4 regions of the Pseudoalteromonas sp. BZB3 genome follow, and region 3 is predicted to be linked to each of the others. Evidence: predicted binding sites of a transcription regulator. Region 3 holds the regulator's gene; each other region holds the start of a gene.

Region 1 (8,186 bases), on a different contig from region 3:
GTAATTTAGGAATAAAAAGTACTAACATTACGCTGACTGGAATTGTTAAAGCCAATTTGCTGAATGCGTTTTTAACGGCTTCTTTTGGTGAAAACTCATATTGATATATCAGCATTAAGGCTAAATTAAAGCCAATTAATATAAATACCAACAATGCCGAGAAGAAATTTTGCGAGAATATAAATAAGCAGGGAATTGTGAAAAAGTTAAGTACAAACACTTGCAGGGTCTGCCTGTCAGTTTTCGCTTGATATATTTTAAGTATCGATGCCAAAAGCATCATAGAAACAAAAAATGCAACTGAGTTTTTAACGCCAACGAATCCCATTAGCAGTGCAATACCCGCTAATGCGCATCCATTGATAATACTGTCTGTTATAGTCTTTTTATAGATTACTCGGTTCAATTCGTAAGCTATAAATAAGCCTGTAATATAAGATACAATAACGAAACCAAGATCATCGGCCATTATCCAAGCAAGTAATAAGTAAATAAGGGAGCAAGAAATTTGGTTAAGCTTCACTTAGCGCCTCCAAACATTTCTTTTTATGACTATTTCCTTGGCTTAAAGTAATAAGTCTATTTGGTAATCTAAGGGCGTAACTTTGTTGCTCTATTTCGGCCTGCACGATTAAAAAGCTCAGCTGTGACAGTTTATCTTCTTTAGTGCCTGAAACTTTATCAAAATCAAAGCCATAGCTAGCTGATTTATTTGGTGATTGATAGTCTTTGACTAAGAGCTCTTTATTCTTAGCAAAATGCCGCCAAGATATCCTATGTATACTCATACCTTCGCGATAACTTTTTAATTCATTAAAGTCTTCAGCTAAAGCCTTATCGTCGAGTGCTTTTTCACCTTTTTCGTAAATAATGAAGCTATTCTTTGGAAGCTCTGTTTCAACTTGTGCTGGGTAGGCATAGATATGTTTTTCGCTTATCAAATAACTCCAAATAGTGACTAAACCAAACGGATAGTGGGTGAGGATTTTAAAACGCCCGAGCTTATGTTTACCACGTTTTACAGGCAAAAATATTTCTAAAAACTCGTTATTCTTTATTCTTTTTAGAATGCTTTTTTCTTTTGTATCAATATGCTCTATCTGAATATCGTAACGTTGCTTTTGATTTTCGATTTTAAAGGTTACCGATGGTCTTTTATCGGCAAAATCATCTTTAATTGCCGCGACTTCAATTATCAACCCATTGAAATTACTAAAAGCATATATCAAGCACATGAGAAGCATAACAAACATCAAGTAAGAAACAGCTAAGATCAAATTATTTTGATAATTAATGCCTAATATAAAGTTTAAAACTGCTATCCCTAAGAATCCTAGTCCTGACTTGGATGGTGAAACATAAATAGTATCATGCTTGAGTCTTATACTGTCTCCTTGATGCTTTTTTAACAACAAAGCATCAAACCAAGCAGGTTGGGGCAGTTTAATCATTACATCTGAACCGGTACTTGTGAGTATATATCGTCGATTATTCTAAATTGCTCTGTGGCATCTAAGTTGAGCCTGTGGCCAGCAACTGCAGGAAAAACGGCCTGTACGTCATCATGAGTAACATAATCTCTGCCGTGTATTATCGCCCATGCTTTACTAGCTGTTCCTAATGCAATACTTGCTCTTGGCGACAGGGGATCTTTAAATAAGCCAGACTCTCGTGTGAAACTCACTAAATCTAATATATATTGAACAACTTGCTCTTTAATATCCATCTCTTCAATGGCTGATTGCAATTCCGATAGGGTGTTTAGTTCCATCAATTGCGTGAGCGTTGTTTTTCTACCATGGTCTCCAAGTATAAGTTTCTTTTCAGCGTCTTTAGACGGATATCCCAAGCTAACGCGCATGAAAAAGCGGTCTAATTGTGATTCTGGTAGGGGGTGTGTACCTGATTGATGTAATGGGTTTTGTGTCGCAATCACAAAAAAAGGCTCTGGTAGTAGATGACTTTGACCATCCATGGTTACTTGTCTTTCTTCCATGGCTTCAAGCAATGCACTTTGTGTTTTAGGACTCGCCCGGTTTATTTCATCAGCAAGTAAAACTTGTGTAAAAACAGGGCCTTCATGAAATACAAAGTTCTGCTTATCGGTATTAAATATAGTTGAGCCAGTTATGTCAGCTGGAAGTAAATCACTGGTAAATTGAACTCTTTGGTAGGTTAAACCTAAAACTTCTGCTAAACCATGGGATAAAGTGGTTTTACCCATTCCAGGCAAATCTTCAATTAATAAGTGACCTTTACAAAGTAGACTACAAATCGCCAACTTCACTTGAGGTTGTTTATCATAAATGACAGTTGAAAGCGCTTCTAGTAGCGTATTTATTTTTGTTTTCATGTAACCAGTTCTAATCTTTTTAATACTGTATCGACTTTTTTCGCATTGAATGGTTTTTCTATAAAATCTTTAGCACCACATTCCCATGTATTTTGCACACACTCTAGACTGTTATGTCCAGAACACATGATCACATGTGACTTAGGATAGTGTTCATTTAAGTAATCTAAAATGGCTGAACCATCAGTATTTGGAAGTTCAATATCGAGGAAAATTAAGTTAGGGGGATTCTTTTCAAGATGATTTTTTGCAGAGTCGAAATCTTCAGATCCAGATACCTCCTCAAATCCGAGGTCTTCTAAAATATTGCCCAAATACTCACGGGCTTCAACAGAGTCGTCGATGATTAAAATAGGTTCTAGTGGTCTAACAAATTCCATATGTTTTTACTTCTTAAAAAATTTTTCTTCATACTAAGATAACAGAAAAGATTAAACAATAGATTACACCGCTTTAAAATGTCCGATACCGTCTAGTATTGGACATTAAATGTTTTTTTAATGTTTAATATGAAGAAGTCTATATTTGTATTAGCTACCACTTAATATCGCATAATTTATATTATGTTAAATAAACTGAATAACTAAATTAAACATACACTACCTGTGATTTATTTAAGCTTTTATTACTCTTATTAATACTCTTTTCCAATGATTGAGTTTTCAAATTCTGAAATTTTAAAAATCTAATTGTTTTATATGTTTGTTATTTTTTACCAGATCTGAAATCGATTTCGAATTGGTTTTTATGTTTTTTGTTTATATGGTGATGCCCTGTAACATCTTCTAATTTTTTACTCTTAAACAAAACTTGCTCGAAGCTTGATAAGCTAGCTACTATTTCTAAATCGTTAGATAAGATCGTGTCTAGTTGATTGTGTTTGAATAGTACATTTGGATCGCCCTTAGTGTTAACGCCAAAACATGACAAATATTCTTTTCTGCAGATATGTTCATAGATTTTATAACTCATGTTATAGCCAACCGGAATTTTTCCTTGTAATGCCATTTCACAATCTTTCGGGCTTTTACAATACAGATTTATAGAAGCATAAATTAATGGCGTATCTATCTTTATTAGATTTTCATATTCATCAGCAACTGAATTGACTCGCAAAAATTCTGCATCTAACTTACCTTTATTCGTTAACCTGAGCGATCTGCTTTCTGGCAAGTTTTTCCAAATAACGGTCTTATCTAATTCGTTGTAAGCTTGTGTGACAATCTCTTTTATATTTGCAATGTATTTGTTTTCTTTGACTGCAATACCAATAGAAATTTCATTGCTTGTACTGTTTGCTAAATTTTGATTTTAATAATATCACCATTGCAAATATCAATTTGTTAAACATATTCCTTCACCACAAGCACTTTGCGTTAGCTTTACTTCTTTGAGTATAGATTGTTTTTTCCAACCGATATTTTTATCATTTTTTTATTGGCATTTTATTAGCGGGATCTCAGGCCATCGCGTTGTATATCTTCTCGATAACCAATCTCTCTTCATTTGCCACTGATTACTTTGTAATTCTGTCCCAATACGTAAGCTACTACTTCCGTAGCGTTTATTGATTGTATCTAAGCACTGCATAAGCTCTGGTTTATCATCAGAAACATTAAACATATCAATTTGTTGGTGCATATCGTCTTCTAGCTCAATGGCGCCAATACCCGCTTTGTAGTATCGCACACCAGGTTGGAACAATTGGCTGAATACCAACTCGACTTGTTTGGCAAATACCATGCTATCATTCGATGGCACAGCAAGCTTCTGAATAAACGACCTTTTATAGTAATTATCTTCATGTGGTGAGCTATGAGCGAAGATAATTAATCGTTTCGTTAAAGAACCTTGTTTGCGTAGTTTCTTGGCTACGATTGAACAGTGCGTTACTAATGACGCTTTAAGTGCGAATGGGTTTTCGACGCGCTCACCAAAACTGCGGGTGCTGAATACTTCTTTTTTGCGCTGTTTTACATCATCCCATGATAAACATGACACTCCATTAAGCTCCGATATCGTTCGCTCAAGCACAACACTAAATTGTTTTCGCATCATTTTTGGGTTTTGTTTAGCTAAATCTAACGCACTTTCGATGCCGAATAACTTAAGTTGCTTGGTTAATCGGCGCCCTACACCCCAAATATCCGATACTGCCATATTGGCTAAAATTTGCTTTCGAGACTTTTCACTATCAATAACGGCAACGCCTGTTGCGCCTAAAAACTTCTTAGCCGCATGATTAGCGGCTTTCGCAAGTGTAGGTGTTGGCCCAAAGCCTACCCCTACTGGCAACTTAGTTTTTCGCCAAACCGTGCGGCGAATAAGTTGCCCGTATTCATACCAAGAATTCACCACATCACTGTAGCCATCAAACTTTAGAAATGACTCGTCAATGGAATATACATAATGTTGATCACTAAAACGGTTGATAATGGCCATCATTTTGTCACTTAAATCGGCGTATAACTCATAATTTGAGGAGCGAATAACCACATTATGCTTATCTAAAATAGGCTTTAATTTAAAGTAAGGCTCAAACTTTGGAACGCCAAGTTTTTTTACTTCAGGAGATGCAGCAACAATGCAGCCGTCGTTGTTTGAGAGCACCACAACGGGTCGCTTACGTATTGATAAGTCGAATACTTTTTCGGCTGAAGCATAAAACGAGGTGGCATCAATTAACGCATACATTGTTTTAATCTCATGTTTTGCCGATGCATTCTTAATGAACCAGTCACAATACCTTCGAGCTGAAAAACATCACAATCACTGATAAATACTGGTTTAAACACTGGTGATGCAGATAGTAGCCGTCGGTTATGGATATCAAGGATTTTACATACAAACTCATTGTTGAAATTAGCAACAATCACATCTTGGTCTTTTGGCTCGGCCGCCCTATCTACAATCAATAAATCACCATCAAAAATACCAACGCCCTGCATCGAATCACCAGATGCGAGGCCTAAAAAAGTGGCGTTAGGGTCACCAACTATGAGTTGGTCAAGGGATAAACCGAGCTCTTTATATTCTGCTGCGGGAGACTCAAAACCGCTGATCCCCGCTGCTGCTTTAACTGGTATTACTTTCATACTGCACCCAAATACATATACTGTATATAAATACAGTATATGTATAATTAGCCATATCGGCAAGCTTAACAGCGTTATCAAGTGGCGCTATGAAGCGCTTTTAGAATAATGCAGGCAAAAAAAAGCGGCTTGATGTTTACCAAGCCGCTGAGTTTTTATACCAACTCTCAATATAAGGAGCTCTATTTTGAGAGGTTTGATTTATTACGTACTACTTCAAGCTAAACGCTCTACTTTGCTGGTTGCTTTCTAAACGCACTTTATTGCCAGTGAAAGTCTCGAATAGTTTTGTATGGGCTGCTTTTGAAAATACATCGTCTCTGGTTTCATAGTCTTCAATCCAAGCCAATAACATGTCTAGATTTTCATCTTGTGCTTCTTTTGATGGGTATTTGTGCGGCTCCCAAGGACGCGCTTTAGCGTTGGCTTTACAGATCTCCACATCTAAGTCAATAAACACCAAATGCTGACACTGCTCTGTGATCGGTTTAATGAGATCACTATAGCAACCCTCAATCACCCAATCTGAATGGGATTGAACAAATTCGTTGATTTTATAGAGCGAAGAATCAAGTGGTGCCCGAGTTGGTGGTGACGTTGGTAACCAAGCAAGAGTGTCTAAATCTAAATGTGCAGCTGAATATTCTTGTGCTAAACGCTTTGAAAGTGTTGACTTTCCTGAGCCAGAATTACCAAAAATAATCGTTTTCATGCGCTAGTCCTTATTTATACAGCGGTAATGTTAGAATTAATGAAGCGCCGCTGTAAATGGTATCTTTTTACAGATCTCCGCCTCAGCTTTAAGTATTTCAGCTAAACGTGCGTCAATAATGTCTTTATTGAAGTATTCGTAGCCCAATTCTACGAATAGGTTCTTATGTTTTTCTTCTGATTTAGCAATGGCCACATAAAAGTCTTTCTCTTTGCCTTCAGGTAAGGCTTCTGCAACCAAAGAAAAACGTTCGTGACCACGCGCTTCAATCACCGCCGCCACTAATAGACGGTCGATTAAGAATTCATCGGTGCCCTGTCTGAATAATGCGCGCATACCTTTAATATAAGGGTCTTTTTGGTCGTTACCTAAGGTAACCCCACGCTCTGTTAATAATTTCAATACCTGTTTAAAGTGGATCATCTCTTCAATGGCTAAATCTGTCATCGCTTTCACAAGCTTAATTCTGTCAGGGTAATGACCCAACATAGACATCGCCATGCCAGACGCTTTTTTTTCAGCAGCTGCGTGATCTTGTAAAAAAGTATCAAAATCAGCAAGCACTTTTTCTGTCCAATTAAACGGGGTGTGGTACTTCAGTTCAAACATAAACATTCTTAATCAATATAAACTGCTGGTATTCTAGCGTAGGAGATACACGAATTAAACAGATTGCATAAATGTGAGTAAATCGGCGTCTTTATCTACTTTTCCCATACGTGTAGAGCTGACTTTAAGTGGGTGCTTTAAGTCATTCCAAGCCGTAACTTTACCGTTCACGTTGAGCTTAGGCATGTCTGTCATTTCTGTGCAAGCAACATCAACTTCTAAAAAGTCACACAGTTTTGCAAAACTATGAGGCAGGCTAACATTCAAAAACAAATGCTGCGCTTGAGTGTCCTCGAAAAACGCAATGGCTTTGGCTTTATGTGTTTCGTAACACATAGTGAGAAATTCGAAGTTATCAAGGTGCTTGGTATCTAATCCCGAAAAGGAGTTTAAGAAACAGCGCTTGATGGTGTCGTTAAAGCCACCTTTATCTGAGAACAGGTTGCCTGACATGCGCGTTAATAATTTAGAAATAGACGGTAGCCACACCGCTAAGTCTCTTTCTAAATAAATGAATTTAGCATCAGGATATTTTTGATGCAGCAACGCATAATCATTAAATACGGGCGTGTCGGCAATGACTTGCGCGTTATTAAATGTCTCTATTGTATAAGCTGTATGTGCCGTCGTTAAACCAAGTTCAATGCATGCGGCACAAAGACTTGTCGTGCCTGTTCTCGGTAACCCGATAATAAAGATTTTACTCATAATGCGCCCTACAATAGTAAGGGCGCATTATAACGAAAAATTTATACCAATCCTCTTAATTAAGCGATCTATTTTGAGTCGAGAAAAACTTGTCTATAGCACAGCTAACGCGTCCTGCTCTCGCTAAGCTACCTACATCCATATAGGCAAGGCGAAATTTTGCTATTTAGTTGTTCTAAATCAGAAATTTTCAAAGACGCTAGCGCCAGTTTTAGTCCCTCAAAATGATTGAGGGTTGCTATTATTGCTTAATCAAATAAGTGACGAAAACTTCAGAAGAAATAACAATATCAGAAACATTATATGCCTGCTTATGTGCTCGGCCTGATTCAATCATTGATTGTCTTCCATATGGTGTTGGCATAGATGGCGCATTTGCAAAATTTACAGAATAAACACGGTCTAATTTAGCATCGAATGCGCTAGCCAGTTCTTTAGCTTCAAATTTAGCGTCTTTGATAGCCAATTTTTTTAGCTTATCTTGCACTTCTTCAGCTTTTGAATAAGAAAACTGCGTATAACCAATTTCATTTATACCAGCCTCAACAAGTTCTTGTAAAAACAAAGCATACTTATTAACGTCAGTCAGCTTTATCTCAACATTTCGTGTTACCTGAAAAGTACTAAACTCCTGCTTTTGAGTAACTTGGTTATATTCGTGTTGGCGATAGATATTTAGCTGTGATGCATCAATGTTATTTTTACTGAC
Region 2 (8,186 bases), on a different contig from region 3:
GCCAAAACAACAAGCGCCTAAATATGTGCATGAACAGTTCGAAGGCATGCCGGGTCACTGGTTACTGGTATCATACAAAGGCACTGCTTGGCAGCCGACGAAAAAAGATCGCGCAGCACTTGATCTGATCTCACAGCTTTATTTCTCTTCGAATTCAGAGTTATATCAAGAGCTCGTAGTAGACAAACAGCTTGCTAGCCAAATGTTTACTTATAATGCAGAGACAAAAGACCCAGGTTTATTACATGTCTTTGTTAAAGTTGAAAAAGAAGAAGATTTAGCCGCAGTACGTGATGCAATTGCAAAAACATATGCTAAAGCACGCACTGAGCTGGTGGATGCAGATAAGTTAGCAGCATTGAAGTCAAACCTTAAATACAGCTTCATCAATGGACTAGATTCATCACAAGCCATTGCGTCAACACTTGCAAGCTATATGCACTTTGAGCGTGACCCAGAAGTGATCAACCAGTTATATGCGTCTGCAGATGCCATTACAGCTGAAGACATTCGTGACATTGCAAACAAATACTTCGTCGATAATGGCCGTACGACAGTGACCATGTCTGCACTTGAGACTGTTTCTGGTTTCGATAAAGAAGTGTCTGTATCAGCGCTTGCTAAACAAGCGAGCCAGCCTGTTGAGCGTCACTTCAAGGTACTAGATAAAACCAATAGTTCACCATTGGTTGATGTGAACTTATTATTTTACACTGGTGCAGCGGCTGATCCGGCAGGCAAAAAGGGTGTTGCGGCATTAACAGCTGCTATGGTCGCACGTGGTGGCTCACAAACTAAGAGCTACAAAGAAATTCAAAAAGCTCTTTATCCAATTGCAGGTAGCTTTGGCTATCAGTTAGATAAAGAAATGATTTCTTTACGTGGCCGCGTACACAAAGATAACGCTGAGCAGTGGTATGCACTTGTTAGTGAGCAATTGTTAAACCCAGGTTTTAGAGAAGATGACTTTAAACGTCTTAAGAAAGAGCTAATTGATGGCATTAAAGCGGGCTTGAAATCTTCAAATGACGAAGAGTTGGGTAAAGAAGTGCTTTATCATAAGCTATACGAAGGTCACCCTTATGAAAGTTATAACTTAGGTGATTTGTCAGATCTTGAAGCGTTAACCCTAGATGACGTGAAAGCATTCTATGCATCACAATTCACCCAAGCTAAGTTAAACGTGGGTATTACGGGTGATTTAGACAATGACGTGAAAACACAGATGCTGAATGATTTAGCTAGCCTACCAAAAGGTGATGAAGCGCGTTTAAGCATTCCTGATGCGCCTAAACTAGCGGGACGTCATGCGACGATTGTTGAGAAAAATGCGAAATCTACAGCAGTATCATTTGGTTTCCCAATCGACACAATCCGTAGCTCTAAAGATTGGACTGCACTTTGGCTAGTTCGCTCTTACTTTGGTGAGCACAGAAGCTCAAACAGCTTCTTATATCAACGCATTCGTCAGGTACGTGGTATGAACTATGGTGATTATGCGTACATTGAGTACTTCCCACGCGGTATGTTCCAAACTAAGCCAGATGCGAACCTAGGTCGTTCAGAGCAAATTTTCCAAGTGTGGTTACGTCCACTGCGTTCAAACAATGATGCGCATTTCGCAACGCGCGTTGCTTTGTTTGAATTAGACAAGCTAATTAAAGATGGCATGACTGAAGCTGACTTTAATGCAACACGTAACTTCTTGAGCAATTTTGTACCTCAACTGGTGGCAAGCCAAGATCGTCAGCTAGGTTATGCACTTGATAGCGAATTCTACAACACAGAAAGTTTTGTTGAGTACGTTCGTAAACAACTTGCTTCACTGACAGTGGAAGATGTGAACCGTGTTATTCGTGAAAACCTGCAAACTGATGATGTGCAGTATGTATTCATCACAGGTGACGGCAAAGACATGCAAAAACGTCTTGCAAAAGAAACGGTTTCACCACTGAAATATAACTCAGATAAGCCTGCAGCACTTATCAATGAAGATAAGCAAATTGAAAGCTATAAGCTGAATATTCCTGCGAAAAACATTGAAGTGTTGGATGTAGAGAAAGTATTTGAGTAATTAAATACTTTCTCTGTCGCAACTTATATTGTGACAGCGACAAAAAAGCCGCTCATTGAGCGGCTTTTTTGTTATTTGAAATAAGTACTGTTAGGCTTGTTTGATAGGTGTGACATTCTCATCAGCATCGCTATCATTCACATCAGCATCTTTCTTTGACTTTTTCGCAGGTGTACTTGGTTTTGAACCTTTAAGTACATTAATAAAGTCATCTTTTTGCTTCGCCATTTCTAATGCCAATGACTCAACTTGTTGCTCACTCAGCGGCACATCCACTTTACCTAGCATCTCTTCTAAAGACTCAGCAACATCAAGCATTTTGTCGTAAGCATCAGCCTCTTTTTTGCTGGTAAAGGTCATGCGCTCGACTCCATTTCTTTCTACCACATACTTAACAACAACAGCCATGATACACTCCCATTTGCACTGTTTTTTTATACAGTAATCTTTTAAGGCCTATTTTGCAAGCTATTAGGTCAATATTAAGACTTTAGTTATGTTGATAGGTATTAAGTTTGACTTTCATGTCATTGTCATCTTTATTTAACATTACTCGTATGAGTAATTTGGGTAAGGAGTTTTACCCGTCATTTATTAAATTTCAAGGATTTTCCAGGAGGGAAATATGATCAAAGCATTACTTTTAGCCACTAGTTTGTTTGTTGCACCATCTGTATTAGCAGAATCTGCACAGCAACAAGCGTCACAAGAAATTCAATCTGAAATTCATCAGACAATTAATATTAATGAAGCTTCTCTCGAAGAGCTTGTAAAATTGCCAGGGATCGGAAAAGGCAAGGCGAGGGCCATTGTTAGTTTCCGCGAGCAAAATGGACCTTTTGACGACCTTAACTCCTTAATGGCTGTTAAAGGGGTTGGTAAAAGCATCGTCGCTAAGTTAGAAGGGAAGGTAAAGTTTTAAGCTTTAAATGCTCAGATGAAAAACTAGAAAAGGGCAAAATTGCCCTTTTCTAGTTTTGGTTTTGCCTTTCAAACTCAGCAATGGCATCCTTCAGTTTGCTTTTGGTAAATGCAATTTCCAGAGGCGTAGTGAGAAGAGGGTATAAGATACCTGCCAGCAACAAAGGTGGTAGTAAGTACCAGCCTTCAAAATAAGCCAAAGAAATAAAAAATGGCATTAGGATGGCGAGTTTACAGCAGCCTAATAACACTTTTTCAGGCGCTTCTAAGTGACTCAAAGCTATGGCGATGATTTGTTGCTTATCACGAAGCTTGTAAGGCTTTAACTGCTCAATATTGCGAAGATTAAAATGCATTTAATGTTACTTTTTTACTAAAGACCAAAGAATAAATGGTACAACAACTAAGAAGCTGATCGCATATAACGCGAAAATGACTTCCATCCAACCAGGCATGCTTAAACCAACAAACTGCCAGTCTATGCTGCCACAATCACCGGTTGCGGCAAAAAACGCCGGGATCCACTCATGTAATGGCATAAACTCTGGGAAGTTAGGAACAATATCGCAAGTGAACGCAAATGGATCAGTTGTGGTTTGCATATTTAAATGCTCTTTTGCCAACATGTAACCCCAAATACTACTTACGCCCCATGTTGCAGCGCCAATACCACGGAAAATACCGTTACTTGGGGAAATAAAACCAATAAGACCTGCGGCAAACACGCCCAACACAGCCGTTCTTTGATAAATACACATGATACAAGGCTCTAAGCCCATTGCGTATTGAAAGTATAAAGCCGTGACTTCAAGTAAAAATGCTGTCAGTGCCAACAGGCCCCACGCTTTTCTGGAAGTAGGAAGGGTGTTCAACCAGTTCATAAGATTCTCTTATTGTTATATTAAGTTAGCTATCAGATAACTTGCATTACAAATAGGTTCAATTTTTCAGGTTAAGCGAACCTAAATGCTGCGAAACTGAATTACGTTGTGGGTATTATGCTGACAGAGGTTATAAGCTGCAAGAATTAACGGTAGTTGGTAAATTTTACTTAACCAGTAGAACAAAAAATGAATTGTAAAACAGGGCGACTTCTCCACTTGTTAGTTGCAAAGCATCTGGTACAATCAGTGGATTAAATTGCAGTTGCCAAGATTAAAGCGGTGTTAGATGAGAATTTTTAAAGCTAAAAGCCCAGCGGGATTTGCTGAGGAATATATTGTTGAATCAATTTGGAATGGTGAATTTCCACCAGGTTCAATTTTACCAGCTGAAAGAGAACTCTCTGAGCTGATTGGCGTAACTCGCACAACGTTACGTGAAGTATTGCAGCGCTTGGCGCGTGATGGCTGGTTGACGATTCAGCATGGTAAACCTACCCGCGTAAATAACTTCTGGGAAACATCAGGTTTAAATATTCTTGAGACACTTGCGCGTCTTGATGAAGATAAAATGCCAGAGCTGACTGATCAGCTTTTATCTGCACGTACCAACATCAGCGCAATTTATACGCGTGCGGCAATTAAAGTAAATCCACAGGCTGTAATTGAAACGCTTGAAAAGAGTAAAGACATAGAAGATAACGCTCAGGCATTTGCAGATTTTGACTATCAAGTTCACCATCAGCTAGCGTTAGCAGGTAACAACCGAATTTATGTTTTGGTGCTAAATGGTTTCAAAGGCCTTTATTCTAAGATTGGTGGTCATTATTTCTCAGACCCACGTACCCGCGCACTGGCTAAGCAATTTTATTTAGACCTTATAGCGTTGGCTGAAAAAGGCGACTTCGATGGTTCAATTTCTTTACTAAGAAAATATGGTCATCAAAGTGGTGAAATTTGGCAGCAAATCCGTGGTGATATGCCATCAGATATCATGGACTAAACTCTATTGATTGAAAAAAGCCCGTAGGGGCTTTTTTTATGCCTATAGTTTATACAATCAAAAAAACTGATTGTAGCTATCGGTTTATTTGATTTTCAATTTTTTGAGTGTCCCCATAAACTTGTGAAAATTTTTAATTGGGGTTGTTTTTTTATAACTAGCCTCAATAATAAGTGTCAAAGCAAATTGATATTGTCATTTTGCATTGGATATAACCCTAACTAATTGGAGAAAACCATGGGTGTATTAGTAGGCCGCAAGGCACCTGACTTTACAGCAGCAGCAGTATTAGGTAACGGTGAGATCGTTGATGGTTACAACCTTCACGAGCGTATTAAAGGTAAAAAAGCGGTTGTATTCTTTTACCCACTAGACTTCACTTTCGTTTGTCCTTCAGAGCTAATCGCTTTCGACAAGCGTTACGACGAGTTCCAAAAGCGTGGTGTTGAAGTTATCGGTGTTTCAATCGATTCTCAATTCTCACACAATGCATGGCGTAACACACCAGTAAACGAAGGTGGTATTGGTCCAGTTAAATACGACTTAGTTGCTGACGTTAAACACGAAATCTGTCAAGCATACGACGTTGAGCACCCAGAAGCTGGTGTTGCTTTCCGTGGTTCATTCCTAATCGACGCTGAAGGTAACGTACGTCACCAAGTAGTTAACGATCTTCCTCTAGGTCGTAACATCGACGAAATGCTTCGCATGGTTGACGCACTAGCGTTCCACGAAGAGCACGGTGAAGTATGTCCAGCAGGTTGGACTGAAGGTAAATCAGGTATGGACGCAAGCCCAGAAGGTGTTGCTAAGTTCCTAGCTGAGAACGAAGGCGAGCTATAATTTAGCCCTTTAGTTTTTAAAAGCCCGCGGTTGCGGGCTTTTTTGTGCCTGCGAAAAATAGTGAAATGATGTTCTTTGGGAGTAAATTGTGCAAGTCATATACTTACCCCCATAAATTTAACTGGCCAACGCGTTTGAATAGTTCAACACTTAAATAAACGGCAAACAGGCTGATAACTGGGGTTGCCAAAAGACTCACTAGCGTTAATTCATTAGCCATTGTTTTCTTCCTTGTCGTTTTTAACTGCTTTCTTAGCATGCTTATCAGATTCAGACTTCAATACTTTAGATGCTGTCTCAAGTGTATTTTTCTTAACTTCTTCGATACTCGCGCTAATCGCATTTGAGATCAGATTACTAATTTCAGCTGTAATAGGGTTTTCATTAGCCTGTACTGAAGAAGCTGTGAATAATACCGTGCCGATTAATGTTGCTTTAACTAGTGAGTTCATGACGTTCTCCTTTGTATGATTAGTTAGTCGCAATAACTATTACAAAGGTTGTGCCAATCGATAAAAATATTTTAAGTCATTGTTTTTATTTGGTTTAACTTTTTATGGAAAGTTGGTGAAAATAACATTTGATTATTTTCACCAACATGAAGTGGTAAAAAAAACTAAATTTTAGTTAATCTTGCTCTAAAATTGAGTGCAGTAACTGCTTAACTACTTCAGGTTCAAAAGGTTTGTCGCATAATGCGTTAACACCAGACTGTGCAACGTTTGCAAGATGAGTGTCATTGGCTTCAGATGTCACCATCAAGATAGGAATATGAGAGTGCTCACCTGAGTTACGAATATGCTCAGCTAACTCTTGGCCATTTACATTTGGCATATTAAAGTCTGTGACAATGAGGTCAAACATCTGTTCATTTAAGAAGTTTATCGCTTGTTCACCATCTTCAGCTTCAGTAAAACGGCTTGCCCCCAAATTAGTTAGCACACGACGAATATGATTTCTCGCCAGTCGTGAGTCATCAACAATAAGAATACGCAAATCTTGCACATCGTATAGTTCAAGCTCAAGCTCTTGCGGAGACAGTAAGTCTAAGGTTGCATTGAGTGCGCGACCAAGGTGCACCTTAGTAAAAGGCTTAGGCAAGATCGCCACTACACCAGATTGCTTAAATGCTTCAAGCTGGGCTTTGCGTGTTTCACTTGAAACCAGCATAAAAGGGATCGGCTGTTCGGGTTGGATTTCAGCAATATACTGTTGAACATCGAGGGCACTGCCATCACTCAAATGTAGGCTAGAGATAACTAGGTCAGGCCTATGTTTTTCTAGAAAGCTTTTTGCAGAGTCTACGGTATCTGCAAAGTCGATGTTCGTTACGCCTTCAGATTCAAGCTCTTTTGCAATAATTTTTCTTTGTGTTGCTGAGGGCTCAACAAGCAGGATAGCAAGATCTGCACTGAGAAGCTCATTCATGATTAGTACTACTTTCAATTAACCAAAATAAGGACGTTAATGTAACCAATTAACATCCTATTAGCTAGTTTGAAATGACTTTTTAAAGGGCAAATTAGCGTCTGTAAATATCAGATTCGGGAATATCAATTAAAATCAACACTGCGCCTTTACCACCATACTCAAGAGGAGCTTGATGCATTGCTAAAATATCTGGGTGCTGAACCAAATACTGTGGCACTTTATGTCTGAGGATATGTTCACCAATACCATGTACAACACAAGCACAATAATGGTGTTGTTTTTTACAGGCATGGATCAAAGCAGCCAACTCTTCTTTTGCGCTGTCTTTACTTAAGCCGTGCAAATCTAAAATTAACTCAGGCGCAATATCGCCACGTCGTAATTGTTTAGCTAAGAATTTATCAGCGCCTTCACGCACATAATTTACCGTGCCGTGGGTATCGATATCTGGGATATATTCGTCAGAAAAATAAAATTCTGCTTTGTGTTGCTTAGTTTGTTCAGCAACAATTTTACCTTTAAACGGGGTGTTATCACGTTTAAATTGCACGGTATCTTGTTTTATCTTTGTGGCACCAGAAATTGACTGACGAAATAGGTCGATGTCGTCGTCTTGCATGCTTATGTGTGATTTATCTTTGTTCATTGGCGCATTCTAAATAAAAAAAGCATAAAAACCTAGCTGAAAAACGGCTACAATGGCAGCAGAATTATTGTCAAATTATTGAGTACCGTATGACAGAGTTACAAATTACAGATGAGTTGGCGCAAGAAGCGTGTTCTGAACTATTCACGATTCAAGACTGGTTACGTTGGACAACGACGCAGTTTGTGAATAATGGGCTGTTTTACGGTCATGGTACCGACAATGCCTGGGATGAAGCCGTAAGCCTTGTTTTACCCGTTTTAAACTTGCCATTAGATACCCCAAAAGAGTTATTAAATGCGCGTTTAACCAGTAGCGAAAAACAACATTTAATGGGTTATATATTAGCACGTGTCAATGACAGAACGCCGGTTCCATATCTGACTA
Region 3 (8,186 bases):
GCGGTAATGACTAGCATAGCGACTACTTTTACCTTACAAATACCCAAGTACGCAGATAAGTTTAATGACTGAAACAGTACTTCGGGCTTGAGAGTAAGACTTTTCATGCTGCCTCCTTGGTACTTTTATAAGTAAGTAAAAACCATAAAAATAAGCTAACAATCAGCAAACATGCCGCCATTAGATTATGAAAAAGTGTAATTAATATTGGAAATTGCAGGTGCACAATCAATGCTCCCAAAAACAGCTGAAGAACTAAGCCAGCAATAAGTAAACTTGCAGTATTCTTTAAGAGTTTTTCTTTACTGTTAGTCAACACATACCATGCCCATATACCAAGTGTAAGTACTGTGACAACCGCCCAAACTCGATGAACCATATGTATGGATAGCCGAGTTTCAAATGGCAATACACCATATTCATAGTTCAACTCCCCAATGGGAAGATGAAATAAACTTTCTACAGAAAATAAATGGATATTCTCACAAATAGGCAATCCGACGCAGTGTGGTGCCGCATAATTAGCAGCGACCCAGCCGCCTAACGCGATTTGTAACACCAAGACAATCAAGCTAATTTCTGACAACCTAGCAGGGATTTTTGTAGGAGATATGAGAAAACGCTTTTCTGGTGTAAATAAATAAAAGCAATGCATTGAAAGCAGTCCCAAAATAGTAAATCCACCGAGTAAATGGCCCATCACTATAAAGGGCTGCAAATTCATTGTTACTGTCAGCATGCCTAACTTACCTTGCAGTAAAATCAACACAAACAAAGCAATAGTTAACTTTTTAGGGACTTTCTCAACACGCTTTCTAAGCGAAAAATACAACAAGCCAATCACCAACAGACCTAACGAAGACGCAAAATAACGATGGATCATTTCAATCCAAGCTTTAAAAGGTTCAACTGTACTGCCAGGAAAAGCATTAGCTGCCGCTTGTAACTCATCTGCAGTGTTAGGCACGGTTAAAAAACCATAACACCCAGGCCAATCTGGGCACCCTAACCCCGCATTACTCAAGCGAGTATAAGCCCCTAAAGCAACGACACAAAAAGTAATAAATGTGCTAATTACAGTGAGGTAAATATATTTTTTATTCATTTTTCCTCCTAGCTACTGCGCGCATAATTGAGTAACTTCTTTAGATCCGATAACAATCCTTTATGTAACACTCTACTTTTTTGCTCACTTTCTTCGTATGGATAAGCAAGCACAACTAAACCATGGTGATCTACAAGATAAAGCCATCCAGCTTGCAACTCAGGTAGTGCCGGATACTGAGTCATGTCATTATTTTTCGCCTCACCAAAAATCACTAGACTTACTTTGTCTTGTTTTTTGCCAAGCGCTTGATACACATTTTGTAAGCGTTGATTTTGTTGAATACAAACCAACCCACAATCAACCGGTGCAGATAGTGCAATACTCCAAAGCGTATTATCATTTACCTGCCAATTAGGCACTTGTATATCGTTACTGAGAAGACGCCCTTTATTCGTTGTATTATCTGGCAGCCAGTTTGTCTGAATTGCCGCATACGCCAAAATAAATGGCGTAATACAGCAGATAATAAACATCCATATTGGTTTAAGCTTCATTCGGCACCTCTGTTCTTGTTGCCTTAAATGCAATAAAAGCCGCTGCGACTGCAATTAAAAACCACTGCAAAGCATAGGCATGATGTTTTTCAGGACTCATTACTACTGGTTGATAGTGAGGTTCAGCAATCACTGCTGAGTCAGGTAATTGATAAAAAATGGCAGGGTAGATATCTTTACCTGTTAAGTTTGATAAGTACAAATGATCTATAAACTGCAACCGCTGAGAGTGAGCTTCAAGCGCTGACTTTGCTAAAGTAAAGTGCTCTAAGTGGCGACTTTTTATCACTAAATTTAAGTTTTGAATTTCGTCAAAAGAGAGTGTGTCAGGTTGCCCTCGGCCTTGAAGCGGTATAAACCCTAAGTTAACTAATAGATACTTTTCTAAACCCGCAACTTTAAAAAGGGAAATGACATCAACACCGACACGTCCATCCACAATTCTATTATCTAAAAACCAGATGTATTCTTGCTCTAGCCTTCCCATTAAAGAAACGGTTTGGCCATGCAATCTTTCAATAGAGCGATTTTGCAATGCTTGGATAAACTCTAACGAAGTCAGCTCAACTTGACTAAATTCATCAAGTTGAAGCTGCTTTTCTTTTGCTCTAGAAAACTGCCAGTAAGACAAACCTAGGCACGTTGTCACAACTGTGATGCATACTAGCCAAATGATTATAGCTTGCCATGGCAGCGCTCTGATTAAAGCCATATAAGTCCCTCATTTCACACCTATAAAACGTAGACGAAAACAAATAAACATACCCATACAACATCGACAAAATGCCAATACCAAGCAGCGGCTTGAAAAGCGAAATGTTTATCTTCGGTAAAATGTCCTTTTGCCACTCTTATTAATACAATCGTTAATAAAATTGCGCCTATGGTGACGTGCATACCATGAAACCCAGTTAAAAGATAAAAGGTATTGCCATAGATACCTGACTGAAGCGTCAAGTTGAGCGCTTCATACGCATGGACATATTCTTGGGCTTGTAGTGCTAAAAAGATAAAACCAAGTATTACCGTGATAAGTAAGAAAAGAGTGAGCGGTTTGCGTTTATTTGACTCGATGGCTTTATGCGCGAAATGTAAGGTTACAGAAGATGTAAGCAGAATAATCGTATTAATAAGTGGCAGACCATACCATGGCATACTCTGTGTTACATCTCCAGCCGGTGTTGAAAGTAGCGGCCACATCGCTTCAAAGTTTGGCCATAGTACTTCATTCGTCATTTGGTTATTGCTTGCACCTCCTAGCCAAGGTACAGAAAACACTCTTGCGTAAAGCAGAGCACCAAAAAATGCAAAAAAGAACATCACCTCAGAAAAAATAAACCAACTCATACCTTGCTTGAATGAACGATCCATTTGCGCTGAATACAGGCCTTTATCAGACTCTTGGATAACATGCTTAAACCAGCCAAAAAGCATATAAAGTAATATCAAAACACCTAAACCTAATATGAGAACACCACTTAAATCTTCACTACCCAATTGCATGACAGTCAGACCTGCCCCAACAGCAATGAAGAACATAGCTACAGCACCTATAATTGGCCAAGGACTTTGGGCGGGTACATAATAACTTTGAGATTGCATAATTCCTCCTAACCTTTGTAAGGTTCGGTTTTCGCGTCATCACGCGCTAACGCGACGTCACTGATATCAAAAATGGCGTAAGATAAGGTTAGCTCTTGAACGTCTTGAGGTAACTCTGTATCAACATAAAATACGAGCTTGAACTCAACTTCTTGATTAGGTTCGAACGGCTGTCTATCAAAGCAAAAGCAAGCTACTTTATGTAAGTATTTGGCTGCTTTTCCTGGTGAAACAGACGGTACTGCCTGCATCACTCTCTGGTATTCACTAAGGTTTTTAGCGACAAAAATAAGCTCTGACATCTCACCTGGTTTTACAGCGACAGAAAACTGTTTTGCTTTTACACTAAACGGCACACCTTGCTTAGTTTGAGTAATAAAACTCACATCAATCATTCTCGATTCATCCACTAAACTACTAGCCTGTGCCGCTTCCATATCAGGCTTTCCGTTTAAGCCTGTTACTTCACAAAAAACGTCATAAAGCGGCACAAGTGCAAAAGCAAAAGCAAACATGCCTACTACAGCGATTATGAGTTTCTTAACGAGTGCCGCATGCATACTACTTCACCTTAGGAGGAGTACTGAATGTATGTAAAGGTGCTGGGGAAGGTACCTCCCACTCTAGCCCTTCTGCACCATCCCACACTTTAGCTGGCACCGATTCACCACCCCGTGCACATTTGAACACACACCACACAAAAATGAGCTGAGAAAGGCCAAAGGCAAAACCACCAATGCTAATGATGGCATTGAAATCAGCAAACTGAAGCGCGTAATCAGGTATGCGTCTTGGCATACCCGCAAGGCCTACAAAGTGCATTGGGAAAAATAAAATGTTGACGCTAATTAATGACATCCAAAAATGCCACTTCGCTGTGGTTATACAGTACATGTTGCCAGTCCATTTAGGTAACCAATAATAAACAGCCGCCATAATGGAAAATACAGCACCTGTTACAAGTACGTAATGGAAGTGCGCCACAACAAAATAAGTATCATGGTACTGGAAGTCTGCTGGAGTGATCGCAAGCATCAACCCCGAGAAGCCCCCCAACGTAAAGAGCACGATAAACGCAATGGAAAACATCATAGGGATCTCAAAACTAATCGAGCCACGCCACATAGTTGCAACCCAATTAAAGACTTTGACTCCCGTAGGTACAGATATCAGCATGGTCGCATACATAAAGAAGAGCTCTCCAGCTAACGGCATACCTGTGGTAAACATATGGTGTGCCCATACGATAAAAGATAAAAAAGCAATAGAAGAGGTTGCGTATACCATGGAAGAGTAGCCGAATAGCTTTTTCCGGGAAAAAGTAGGCACTATGGTCGATATAATGCCAAATGCAGGCAGTATCATGATGTAAACTTCAGGATGACCAAAGAACCAAAAAATATGCTGGAACATAACAGGATCTCCGCCACCTGCTGCATCAAAGAAGCTGGTACCAAAATATTTATCGGTAAGTACCATAGTTACAGCACCAGCTAATACAGGCATTACGGCAATCAATAAAAAGGCGGTTATTAACCAGGTCCATACAAAGAGAGGTAACTTCATCCATGTCATGCCAGGGGCGCGTAAATTGACAATGGTTACAATGACATTAATTGCTCCCATGATTGAACTGATGCCCATTATATGAACTGCAAACACAAACAATGCTGTATTGTCGTTACTATATGTTGTGGATAACGGTGCATAGAAAGTCCAGCCAAACGCTGGGCCCCCTCCTTCCATAAACAGTGAAGCAAGTAAGATTGCAAATGCAAAAGGTAAAATCCAAAAACTCCAGTTATTCATTCTAGGCAGCGCCATATCTGGTGCGCCTATCATCATGGGGATCATCCAATTAGCGAGGCCTGTAAAGGCAGGCATAACAGCGCCAAACACCATGATCAAACCATGCACAGTGGTCATTTGATTAAAAAAGTGTGGATCAACTAGCTGTAGTCCAGGCTGAAATAACTCAGCTCTGATCACCATGGCCATAGCTCCACCGATCAAAAACATCACTAACGAAAAGATTAAATAAAGAGAGCCAATTTCTTTATGATTGGTCGTAAACAACCAACGCTTTATACCTGTAAGATGCTCTTCATGAGCATGTTCTGAACTTTGAACCTGAGTACTCATGATTACTCTCCTGACGCTTTATCGATGAATGCTTGAACTTGGCTTGGCTGGATTACTTCGCCTGTATCATTACCCCAGCTATTGCGTTTGTAAGTTATAACAGCCGCAATTTGTTTTACTGTAAGTTGCTTTGCAAATGCCTGCATTGCTGTACCTGGGCGACCGTTTAGCAGCACATCTATATGCTCATCTAGATCCCCTTTAACAACCGCATTATCTTTAAGACCAGGGAAGACGCCAGGCAACCCCAATCCTGTAGGTTGATGACAAGCTGCACAATATCCCATGTAAACTGTCTGACCTTCTGTCATTAACTCTTCTTTACTTAGAGTTTGTGATAGTACAGCTTCGGCCTCTTTCGCTGCTTCTGTTTTGGCTAATTGTTGCTCAGTTAACCATTGTTCGAATTTTTCAGGTGAGACAGCTTCAACAACTACAGGCATGAAGCCATGGTCTTTACCACATAGCTCAGCGCACTGACCTCGGTAAATACCTTCTTCATTTACTTTGGTCCAAGCTTCATTGATAAACCCTGGGTTGGCATCTTTCTTAACTGCAAAATCAGGTACCCACCATGAATGAATCACGTCATCTGACGTCATTAGAAATCTCACTTTTTTGTTTGTAGGTATTACCAGCGGTTTATCTACATCCAATAGATAGGTCTCTGTTTTTTCTTCCTCATTATTAACCTGAGATAAAGGCGTAGATAACACAGAAAAGAAATCAACGTCATGACCAAGGTATTCATAGTGCCATTTCCACTGTGACCCTGTGACCTTGATTGTTATGTCAGCCTTGCTGGTGTCCTCCATAGCAATTAAAGTCTTAGTTGCGGGGATCGCCATGATGACAAGAATAAGAAAAGGAATAGCAGTCCAAACAATTTCAACTTTGGTACTTTCATGAAACTGTGCAGCCACAGCTCCTTTTGATTTTCTGTGCTTTAATAAAGCCCAAAACATCACTGAAAATACAATCAAGCCGATTACACAACAGATTAGAAAAATGGTCATATGTAGTTCATAAACACTATGACTTACATCAGTAACCCCTTTTCTCATGTTGTAGTCACTATTGGCTAATGAAAGTGGACTAAGCAACAAAAAAGTAAGCAAATAAGCAAATTTACTTATTCTCATACGACGCCCCCATTTATCGACTTCAGCATGAAGTTCGCAGTTAGAATTATTGGATGACCGTCATAGGATCCGACTAAAGTCGAAGGCAATACATGACCTATTAACAATTAGTCAATAAATAAGCAATTAGCAAGAAAGTAAAATAGAAGAATTTGATATATTAAAATGGAAAGTAAGAAGAGATATGGTTAGCTGACTAAAGAAACAGAAAAAGAGAGCAGCTAACCTATTGTTAGAATTATATAGAAGTTACATCCAATTAGAATTTCTTATAACACCTACAGCGAGACCTTCAATAGCAAAAGGTTCGTGTTCTAGATCAACCTCGATTGGAGAAAACTCTTCATTTTCAGCATGTAATAGCACTTTGCTACCTTTTTGTTCTAACCTTTTAACTGTTACATCGTTGTCTACTCGAGCAACAACAACTTGACCATTTTGAGCAACTTGCGCTTTATGTACAGCCAAAAGATCACCATCAAGAATACCGATGTCTTTCATGCTCATTCCATCTACACGTAATAAGTAATCAGCAGCAGGCTTAAATAAACTCGGATCAACCTCATAATGACTTTCGATATGTTCTTGAGCCAAAATGGGCTCTCCTGCAGCAACTTTACCAATCAAAGGAAGCCCTGTATCTTCAGACGAGCCATCGTCGACTAATCGAATACCACGACTAGCCCCAGGCACCATTTCTATCACCCCTTTCTTAGCTAAGGCTTTTAAATGCTCCTCAGCAGCATTAGCACTTTTAAAACCAAGCGCATCAGCAATTTCAACACGTGTAGGAGGCATACCTGTATCTTTGATGAAGACTTTGATGAGTTCAAATACTTGTTCTTGTCGTTTCGTTAGTGGTCGCATACAACTGGTTTTCCATACAGGTAAAGATACTGTGAGTATATACAGTTGTGTCAAAATGGCAAACTAAATTTGGATAGATTTAATGCAATAAAGTGCAAAATTAGCGACTGTGAACGCAGTGAGTGCGCTTCTTTTGCGCAATTATAGTGCGAAAGGTTTATGACAAGCGCGCAGCGCTTACATTCTTTTCGCGCAAGGTGAGATAAACCAATCTAGCTGATGTTGAGGGTGTAATTATTTACGCGTGTGAAAAGTGTTTCAGAGTGAAGAGAGTAACTACTGTGAAAGTTGCTCACTTCACCTTGCGCTAATTCGTCTTTTTATCACAGTGCATCACCTCATCACTGTGCAGGACGATTTATCACCTAAACGCAAAAAACCCGCTGCATTGCTGCAACGGGTTTCTTTAATTGCCTGGGGTAAGCTTTGCTGGCGATGTTCTACTTTCACATGGACGAAATGAGACCGAAGCGTAGCTTCGCAGTTCGTTGAGATGAGCGCATGGATGCGCGATGGGACCCAGCTTTAGGGATGAATAGGCAAACGAGGTTTATCTTCATGGAAACTAATTCAACAAGAAAAGACGAGCTACGGTGAACGCAGTGAGTGCGCTTCTTTTGCGCAGGGTAAATATCGTGCAAAGTGTTAACGACAATGAGCGAAGCGAATACGTTTGCTTTGCGCAAGGTGAGATAAACTAGTTTAGCTGATGTTGAGGGACTTAAAGCAAAAAAGCCCGACTCTTTCGAATCGGGCTTTCTCTAAATAGGTGCTTGGCAATGTTCTACTTTCACATGGGAGACCCACACTATCATCGACGCTGTTTCGTTT
Region 4 (8,186 bases), on a different contig from region 3:
GAAATGAAAGGGCGTTATCCAAAACATTTTTGGCCAGATGATCCAGCTAATAGTCCAGCAACAAATAAAGTAAAAAGTCGTATGTAGCGACTTTTTATCACTTAAAGTGCAGTTAGGGATCTCGCTTTAAATTGTAAGAAACAGTAAGTTATTGTCAGCGCTTTGCGCCTAATTTATTGACTTGATGCTGCTAAGGCTAAGAGAAATAAATACAATCTAGATCATGTTTACAATGAGTATGTCTACATTTTTTAAAAAGGAATTTTGCAATTTTCTGAGGCTTTGCTAATCGTTTTATTAAAGCCAATCACGGAGTTTGTCGCATGAAACCTTACCTGCCTGCTGTTTTAACTGCTTTAGTATGTCTATCCGGCTGCGGTTCAAGTAGCTCTGAAGATAGTCAGAATATGACATCTACCCCAGAGCCTACACAATCAACAAATGACGAAACTGAAGTGCCTAAAGTTGCTTTACGTTTCCCAACTAGTTTAATGGTGTCATCACCTTTTTCTGACAGTGCACAGCAAAAACGCGCAAAAACCAGCCCGAATTACGCGCCAAATACACCTCTCTTTGGCCCAACTGTCCCTAGTTATTTTTCCGCAACAGAGCAAATAGGGCAGGTGTTAGCCGGGGAGCTTGCAATTTCAGATGCATTTGATGTTGCCTCTTTCTATCAAGTTAGCATTAACTCAGATTGTTTCGGCCCCCAGTTAATGTATGAAGGGCACCCTGAAGCGAGTGGCTCAGGCAGTAGTTCAGGTACATTACCCAGTGGTGATTTGGGTTTGTGGCTTGCAGAAGATAGCAGTGGGAACGCTTGCGCCGTATCGCAGATAAATGCACTGCTTTCTGGTGTTGAATCACAAACACAAATGGCGTTAATGGTTATTGCGAGTTTTATCAGCGTTGCAGACAGTGAAGGTGAATCTTTGCCGGAAGAGGGCGCAACACTGGATCTCACCACTTATATGAATGCACAAGGGATAACAAGTGTTAGCTTTGATTCAGCAAGCATCTCTCTTGCGTCAGATACCTGGACATATAGTGCTGAAATGGACTATCAAGTTTCTGGCAATGATTATCGAATTACTATTTCAATGTCGCACACGCCTAGTTCAGAAGAAACTGAATATACCGGGTTATTACAATACACGGTTGAAGGAAAGCAAGGGGTGTCAGGTATAGAGTGGCCAGGGTTTAATTGCAGTCAGAATGAACGTACGTTCGCAGCGTCTCTCGCGTATGAAAGAGAAGATGATGAGATGAACTTGCAATTAAGAAATGCCACGTTATGCGGCCATAGTGCCTCAGGAGTATTTAATAGTAATGGTTTAGTTGATGTTGATAATACGTATAGCGCTTCAAACAGCGATGGTTGGAGTGAAAATTTTGCAATCTTAGGTGCTGATTTCGATTTAACCTCTCTGGCTGGTAGTTATAGCTATGTTTGGCAAGCGGGTGTGAACGACTCTCACAGTCGGATATTTAATATAGGATTTAATGATACTAGTTTAGACAATGGTGAAGCGCATTTTGGTTATGGTGAACAAGTCACAGACACTGACGGTTGGATCCAAGGGTTTGTATGTAATTGGGCTGGGCCAGGTGCAAGCCATGCACTCGTTGCTAAAACACAAAGACAATTCTTCGAGTACGATGCCAGTTTAAGTGTGTATTTAGGCACTGATCATAGAGCTAATATTGAATATGCACCGACAACAAGTTGTGACTATGATGGCTCAGGTAGTTTCATATTTGATATAGATTTAAGTGGTGTTTTAGGTGATATAACTGACGAAGATAGCAGTTCAGTATTTACGAACGATCTGTGGAGCGCTTCAGACACTAGCCTGACAGTACCAGAAGCGTTGGCCGCCAGAGGGCTTACTGTTCCCAGTATTCCATTTAACTGGCCAAAGGATGAGTGATGCATATTGTATAAGAGAATGACACGATTAACGCGTCATTCTCTTTACGAAAACCACGACGAATAATGCCAAGGAGAAACTGCCTGTAAATGCTTCAACCGTGGCAATAAAGCGTGAAAATCCGATGGGGGTTATGTCGCCATAACCCAGAGTTGTAAATGTCACCACACTGAAATAAAAACTGTTAAGCAGTGCACTTATATTGTCAGAAAAGCTTTGTGAAAAGTTAATAGATAGCACTTCATCCTGATAGCTGATGCCAAACAGGAAGTACATCAGTGCGCAAAATACAATCATTGAAAGGCTGAAACGGATCACATTTGCGGGTTTTTCACCATAACCGCAGAGTAGGTCAACAGCCGCACTCATAAAGCGTTTTTTTGAATGAGTTGGGTATTGATAATGACGCATACGCAGCTCTTTGTAGGTATAATTACCTGCCATTTCAAAAAGACCTTGTTGCTCAGCGCCTTTTCTAAGTGTGCGGTATGTCTCTTCAGATTGTAAGAAGAAATCAGCGGCATCTTCTGTTCGTTTCTCTTTGGCCGCTAAGCTTGCCTCATTTTCTTGCTGTAACTTACCACTTAAATCTATATTGTCGATCCGAGTGTTGTTTAGCTTTATACCCAATAAGTTGGAATTTGAAAGCTTACAGCAATGTAAATTGGCATCATGCAGATCTGCTTTCATTAAAGAGGCATTTTCAATTTTGTTGTTAAATAAATGCGCGCCTCTTAAATTTGCACGATAAAAATTGCTATATGATAAGTCGTAACCAGTATGGTCATTATGTTTGACAAGGTTTAGTCCTTCTAGATTCGCTCTTTTCAACTCCAAACCTTGCAGAAGCCCACCACGCTTGGCATAACGTTCTAGTTTTTGCGATAATTCAAGCCCACTTTTGTCGAACTTTGCGTCATGCCAAAAGCAAAGACCAGAGCCCATATCGATTTCTTGGCAGCGATGACCATCAGGAGATTGATATTGGCAAGTAGGTTTATCTTTCATAAATTAACCCCTTTATAGTCTTATTACACTAAAGGTAGCAGTAAATTTATGGCTTTGAATGTGAAGTAAAAAAAATTCTTAAAAATGTTTGATTATCAATTAAAGCTTAGTAAACGAAGAAAGACGGTTGCAATTAAAGTAACACCAGAGCAAGTGGTCGTGACAGCCCCCGAAAACGTGTGTGAAGTCGCTTTAGAAAATTGGCTCAAGAGCAAAAAAGACTGGGTACATACACAAAGACAGAAACTAGAGCTTGCGCCTAATAAACAAAAGCCTTTGCAAACAAGGTCACTTTTGGTTTTTGGTTCAGTTTACAAGATTGAATTTTCAGATATAAACAAGCCTGTGTTAGATCATGAGAGCCGCTTTATATATTTACCTGAGGTGCTTCGCCAAGAGAGCCTTAAGTTTAGGCGAGCGATCATTAAATTACTAACAGATTTGCTCTCTAGTTATTTAGAGTTGTGCTTAGAGCAATTGTCTAAGCAAATGAATTGTCATGTTTCAGCGGTGAAAATCAGGGAGTATAAAAGCCGCTGGGGGAGTTGTAGCAATAAACAAGCGCTTACTTTTAACAGCCTTCTTGCTGGGGCGCCAAAGCATATGATTGATTATGTCATTGTTCATGAGCTAGCACATTGTCATGTACTGGCACATAACACATTATTTTGGCAACTTGTTGAAAAGCACTATGAAGATTATAAGTCAGCAAGATTATGGTTTAACAAGAATGGTAAAGCGCTAATGATAGAATAAAATAAGATGATTTAATAAAAGAGAGATGGTGGAGGGGGCTGGATTCGAACCAGCGAAGGCAGAGCCGTCAGATTTACAGTCTGATCCCTTTGGCCGCTCGGGAACCCCTCCACAGGGTATATCTAATTTTGTACAACTTGGTGGAGGGGGCTGGATTCGAACCAGCGAAGGCAGAGCCGTCAGATTTACAGTCTGATCCCTTTGGCCGCTCGGGAACCCCTCCAAGTTGTAATGTGTTGTTGTGGTGGAGGGGGCTGGATTCGAACCAGCGAAGGCAGAGCCGTCAGATTTACAGTCTGATCCCTTTGGCCGCTCGGGAACCCCTCCTAAACAACGGCGCTGATAATAACAAAGTTTTTTATTAAGTAAAGAAAACAACTAAAGAAAATTAAAAAAATGCCGATAATAATATAACTTTTTAAATAATCGGTGAAACTCTATGCAATTAGAGCGCATTTTAAACAAGGAGCATCAGCTTGGTGACACGCTAGCAAAAAGCGTGGCACAAGAGCGTCGTGCTGACTTTGCGCTTTGTTTGGCTATGCTTTCACCAAACGCACTCGACTTCAGTGAATTTCATTTACCTGAATCAGAATTAACTGAGCCAGATAAGAGTGGAGATGCGTTAAAAAAAGAACTTCAAATTGGTCCCCAGCAACAAATGGCACCCAACACTTATGATATGACCATAGGTGAAAATAATAACCGTTTACTTCATGAGCAGGGACTTACAGAGTTAAGGCTAAGAAATTGTCTTTCGCCAGAACCTTTTCATATCAGAGACGATAAGAAGCATATTGAGTTAGCTATTATTGATAATTGTGAACCTACTGTGCAGGCTAAAATTTTCGCTCAAAGAGCTGGCGCATTAGAGATAGATAAACCCAAAATAGATGCTGCGGGTTTTTATGATCAATTAGCTAGCGGCGAAATGCAGCAGGCGGTTCAGTTGTCCGCCTAATGCGAGATGATAGTGAGTGAGCTTAAATACGGTTTAAATCAGCTAGCGTGACACTTTTTAAATTTTTTGCCACTGTCACAGGGGCAGGGATCATTTCTAGATACTTTTAACTCTGGCACATCATATAATTGGCCATCTAAGTAACGCCACGCCCCTTCTTCTTTAATAAATCTTGAAACCTCATGTATTTGGCAATGTTTTCCGTCTGCCAAATAATGGGCTTTAAACTCCACATAATCAAACTCAGGTTCAGTTTTTGTTGCGACGATCTCGAGCTTTATAAAGTTGGCAAATGAAGCGAATGCAGCGATGTCTTCAAGACTGTGATTACGTTGCTCAGATTTGGCATAAGTCTCAAGTATATACTGCGCATTATTAGTCGCATAAGCACTGTAACGAGAGCGCATAAGCTGCTCCGCTGTTTCAGGTAACTTATGCTTTGTAATGAATACATTGCAGCATGACTCATAAGGTTGAGTGTTAGAACAGTAACACATAAGAAAATCTTTTATTAACTTGCTATGCGCTCTATTGTACACGCTTTGCTGCTGGTTTCAGTAAAACAGTATAGCGAGATATCTGTTTGGCTTAAGTGCATTTGCGAAAGCAGCTCTGAATTCGTAATACCAGTCCATGTAATAACCGCCGCAAAATTGCCATTATTCAAAGCTGAATTTAGTACATATTCTAAATCAACGATGTGTTTTTTTCTGATCACTAATAATTTACTTGAATCTATTGAGCTGGCCTCAAGCATATCTTTATTTGGGATATGGTCAGGTGCGATTAGCAGTGTCCAGCCTTGTTTGTGATTGCATTGGTGAATGATCTTAAGTAGTTCAAGACTGGCACAAATTTCATCAGGGGTTTCAACAAAGTTAACGGCTTTTGGGGCATCTACTTTTTTTACTGAGCTTGGTAAAACTGCGGTTGTCTGTAACATAATCATCTCACTGGTTGTTTATACAGTATTTATATACAGTAGTTTACACAGTGTTTTAATGCAAGCAGAAATGTTACTTTTTAATCAGTTTTAATGAGGTTTATAAAATAAAGCTATTTTATTCAACTGGTTATGAGTTATGGTGTTTGGACTATTTTGACGTGCTATAGATATGGGGGGGTTATACAGTAGTTTTCACAGTGAGTACTGTATAAAACTACTGTATGAAAAAATAGACTTAATTAGACTGGAACTGTAGTTGATGAATTTGCTCGTACAAGGTGGCAGCATAGCACTGTGCATCTTTGATTCTTTTCGTTGTTAAATGCGGTTTGATTTGTTCTATTACTGCGTTGGCCGCATCTACACCTTGGCTTTGAGCGAGTGACAACCAAGCCATAGCATGAAATGCACTCTGTGGCACACCTTGTCCTTTTATAAACATCAATCCTAAATAAAACTGTGCTTTGTTATCTCCAGACATAGCAGCCATTCGCAGCCACTTCGTTGCCAGCGGATAAGATTTTTCTTGTAGGTAGTACAACCCTTTTTTAAAAGCAGTGACAGAGTCATGCTCTTTCGGATAGCGTAGTTCACCATTAGGAGGTGTTGTAACGAACTCAAGCACATTAAATAGCTGTTGCTCTAAGTCGTGATGCGCCGCGCTATTATCTGGCGATTTATCCATACTCTACCTATTTTTGAAAAGCTTAATATTATTGTAGTCAAAACTTTGTGACCATGTTGGGCATAAATTTAGTTATGCTAAATTCTTGCCAAATGATTAACTAATTATATATTTTTACGGTCATTATGCAGTTATTTTTTAAAGCTTTTTGTGATGAGATGCCTTTATTATTCATATAAGGTGCAAAAGCCCCTCCTTATTTTCTTTTATGTCACAGCATCTACTGCTTTATCGACTGGCTTACATCGAATAACCATGCTTTGCGACTTCAGTCAGCTAGTAGCCCCAGCCTTGAGTAAATACCAAACAAACTACGGTAAAAATTGAATCTGGAATATTAATAGGCCTGACAAATAACCTTAGCTAAAAGAAACTTTAATTGCATTTTTAATCACTGTCATTAACCGCTAGAATAGCGCCGCTTTAATAAGAATTATAAATTTCTTTTAACTTTTACCAATGGAAACATCTATGCTCGAAAAGCTATTTTCAATCAAGCATCAAGGCTCTAGTGTTAAAACTGAGTTAATTGCTGGACTCACGACCTTTCTCACTATGGTTTACATCGTTTTTGTAAACCCGGCAATGCTAGCGCAAACAGGTATGGACTTTGGTGCTGCATTTGTTGCCACATGTATTGCTGCGGCAATTGGTTGTTTTATTATGGGTTTTTGGGCCAATTATCCTCTTGCACTTGCTCCAGGTATGGGTTTGAACGCTTTTTTTACTTATGGCGTTGTGTTAGGTATGGGCTATAGCTGGCAGTCTGCATTAGGGGCCGTGTTTTTATCTGGGTGTATTTTTCTTGTCTTAAGTTTATTTAAAGTGCGAGAGTGGATTATTAATGCGATCCCCCTTGTATTGAAGCAAGCGATTGCAACGGGGATTGGGGCATTTTTAGCGTTAATCGCGCTTAAAAATGCTGAAATAATTGTCGCAAGTCCTGCAACGCTTGTGCAACTGGGTGATATCACCAGTGCAGGTCCGTTACTGGCAATTTTAAGTTTCTTTGTTATTGCAGCATTGATGTTCAGAGACGTCAAAAGTGGCGTTCTGATCAGTATTTTTATTGTAACGATTACTGCTTGGGCTTTAGGTTTGATTGAGTATCAAGGAATAGTGTCTGCTCCGCCAAGTATTGCCCCGACTATTATGCAATTAGACATCGCTGGTGCACTTGAGCTTTCTATGTTGAGTGTTGTTTTTGCGTTCTTGTTTGTAGACTTGTTTGATACATCAGGCACTCTGGTGGCGGTAACGCAAAAAGCGGGTTTAGCAGACGAGCAGGGCAGAATGCCACGTTTGGGTCGCGCACTTTCTGCTGATAGTACTGCCACAATTGCAGGATCTATGTTAGGTACTTCAACAACGACATCTTATATTGAATCGGTATCAGGTGTGTCAGTGGGTGGTAGAACGGGCTTAACCGCCGTTGTTGTTGGAGTATGCTTCTTATTAATGACTTTCTTTGCACCATTGGCAAAAATGATCCCGGCTTATGCCACTGCCGGCGCGATTCTTTATGTAGCAGTTTTAATGCTACAAAACTTAAAGTTAGTGAATTGGGATGATATGACAGATGCGATCCCGGTTAGTGTCGTTTTATTGATGACACCACTGACATTCTCAATTGCGCATGGTATTGCATTAGGTTTTATCGCGTATACGGCAGTAAAATTGGTATGTGGTAAGAAAGAACAAATCACAATCAGTGTATGGGCATTGACTGCTTTATTTTTAGTGAAGTTTGCCCTTAGTTAACAGGTAAACTTGAAACCGAAGAAAAGTGTTACCACTTTTTCTTCGGTGCAAATAAAACATCTAAGTCATCTTGCTCTTGTTCTTTTTTCTGTTTAACAGAGGACTCATTAGACGCTTTTAATTCATTACTGATTTCGT

What was found. Region 3 encodes LexA, which represses DNA repair genes until DNA is damaged. Its sites were predicted from a motif close to TACTGTATNNNNATACAGTA; they were not measured.
Positions count from the first base shown of each region.
Region 1: ABMY35_RS13485 (S24 family peptidase) is a predicted target of LexA. The motif match lies at 5,467-5,486, and genes of this name have one in related genera.
Region 2: ABMY35_RS07390 (YebG family protein) is a predicted target of LexA. The motif match lies at 2,499-2,518, and genes of this name have one in related genera.
Region 4: ABMY35_RS09145 (SulA-like leucine-rich domain-containing protein) is a predicted target of LexA. The motif match lies at 5,608-5,627, and genes of this name have one in related genera.

Region 1 covers NZ_JBECOS010000011.1:263,241-271,426, forward strand. Annotated here, with positions in the region: gene ABMY35_RS13455 (DUF3488 and transglutaminase-like domain-containing protein) at 1-523, opposite strand, end outside; gene ABMY35_RS13460 (DUF58 domain-containing protein) at 513-1,451, opposite strand; gene ABMY35_RS13465 (AAA family ATPase) at 1,451-2,353, opposite strand; gene ABMY35_RS13470 (response regulator) at 2,350-2,733, opposite strand; gene ABMY35_RS13475 (hypothetical protein) at 3,059-3,526, opposite strand; gene ABMY35_RS13480 (Y-family DNA polymerase) at 3,788-5,047, opposite strand; gene ABMY35_RS13485 (S24 family peptidase) at 5,035-5,448, opposite strand; gene ABMY35_RS13490 (AAA family ATPase) at 5,660-6,160, opposite strand; gene ABMY35_RS13495 (tRNA-(ms[2]io[6]A)-hydroxylase) at 6,197-6,769, opposite strand; gene ABMY35_RS13500 (sulfotransferase family protein) at 6,824-7,477, opposite strand; gene ABMY35_RS13505 (SIMPL domain-containing protein) at 7,719-8,186, opposite strand, start outside.
Region 2 covers NZ_JBECOS010000008.1:341,475-349,660, forward strand. Annotated here, with positions in the region: gene ABMY35_RS07385 (pitrilysin family protein) at 1-2,074, shown strand, start outside; gene ABMY35_RS07390 (YebG family protein) at 2,165-2,482, opposite strand; gene ABMY35_RS07395 (helix-hairpin-helix domain-containing protein) at 2,700-2,996, shown strand; gene ABMY35_RS07400 (DUF6170 family protein) at 3,046-3,351, opposite strand; gene dsbB (disulfide bond formation protein DsbB) at 3,358-3,876, opposite strand; gene fadR (fatty acid metabolism transcriptional regulator FadR) at 4,166-4,879, shown strand; gene ABMY35_RS07415 (peroxiredoxin C) at 5,117-5,722, shown strand; gene ABMY35_RS07420 (hypothetical protein) at 5,935-6,174, opposite strand; gene ABMY35_RS07425 (response regulator) at 6,350-7,150, opposite strand; gene smrB (endonuclease SmrB) at 7,245-7,799, opposite strand; gene prmB (50S ribosomal protein L3 N(5)-glutamine methyltransferase) at 7,889-8,186, shown strand, end outside.
Region 3 covers NZ_JBECOS010000003.1:165,753-173,938, forward strand. Annotated here, with positions in the region: gene cyoE (heme o synthase) at 1-107, opposite strand, end outside; gene ABMY35_RS04150 (COX15/CtaA family protein) at 104-1,105, opposite strand; gene ABMY35_RS04155 (transmembrane cytochrome oxidase associated protein) at 1,114-1,602, opposite strand; gene ABMY35_RS04160 (SURF1 family protein) at 1,592-2,314, opposite strand; gene ABMY35_RS04165 (cytochrome c oxidase subunit 3) at 2,335-3,204, opposite strand; gene ABMY35_RS04170 (cytochrome c oxidase assembly protein) at 3,213-3,764, opposite strand; gene ctaD (cytochrome c oxidase subunit I) at 3,766-5,346, opposite strand; gene coxB (cytochrome c oxidase subunit II) at 5,349-6,488, opposite strand; gene lexA (transcriptional repressor LexA) at 6,738-7,355, opposite strand.
Region 4 covers NZ_JBECOS010000009.1:204,355-212,540, forward strand. Annotated here, with positions in the region: gene hrpB (ATP-dependent helicase HrpB) at 1-87, shown strand, start outside; gene ABMY35_RS09105 (hypothetical protein) at 324-1,931, shown strand; gene ABMY35_RS09110 (ion channel) at 1,959-2,939, opposite strand; gene ABMY35_RS09115 (SprT family zinc-dependent metalloprotease) at 3,024-3,695, shown strand; tRNA gene ABMY35_RS09120 (tRNA-Tyr) at 3,722-3,806, opposite strand; tRNA gene ABMY35_RS09125 (tRNA-Tyr) at 3,834-3,918, opposite strand; tRNA gene ABMY35_RS09130 (tRNA-Tyr) at 3,938-4,022, opposite strand; gene ABMY35_RS09135 (VC2046/SO_2500 family protein) at 4,135-4,656, shown strand; gene ABMY35_RS09140 (YchJ family metal-binding protein) at 4,695-5,153, opposite strand; gene ABMY35_RS09145 (SulA-like leucine-rich domain-containing protein) at 5,168-5,599, opposite strand; gene ABMY35_RS09150 (SEL1-like repeat protein) at 5,838-6,287, opposite strand; gene ABMY35_RS09155 (NCS2 family permease) at 6,759-8,048, shown strand; gene ABMY35_RS09160 (hypothetical protein) at 8,077-8,186, opposite strand, start outside.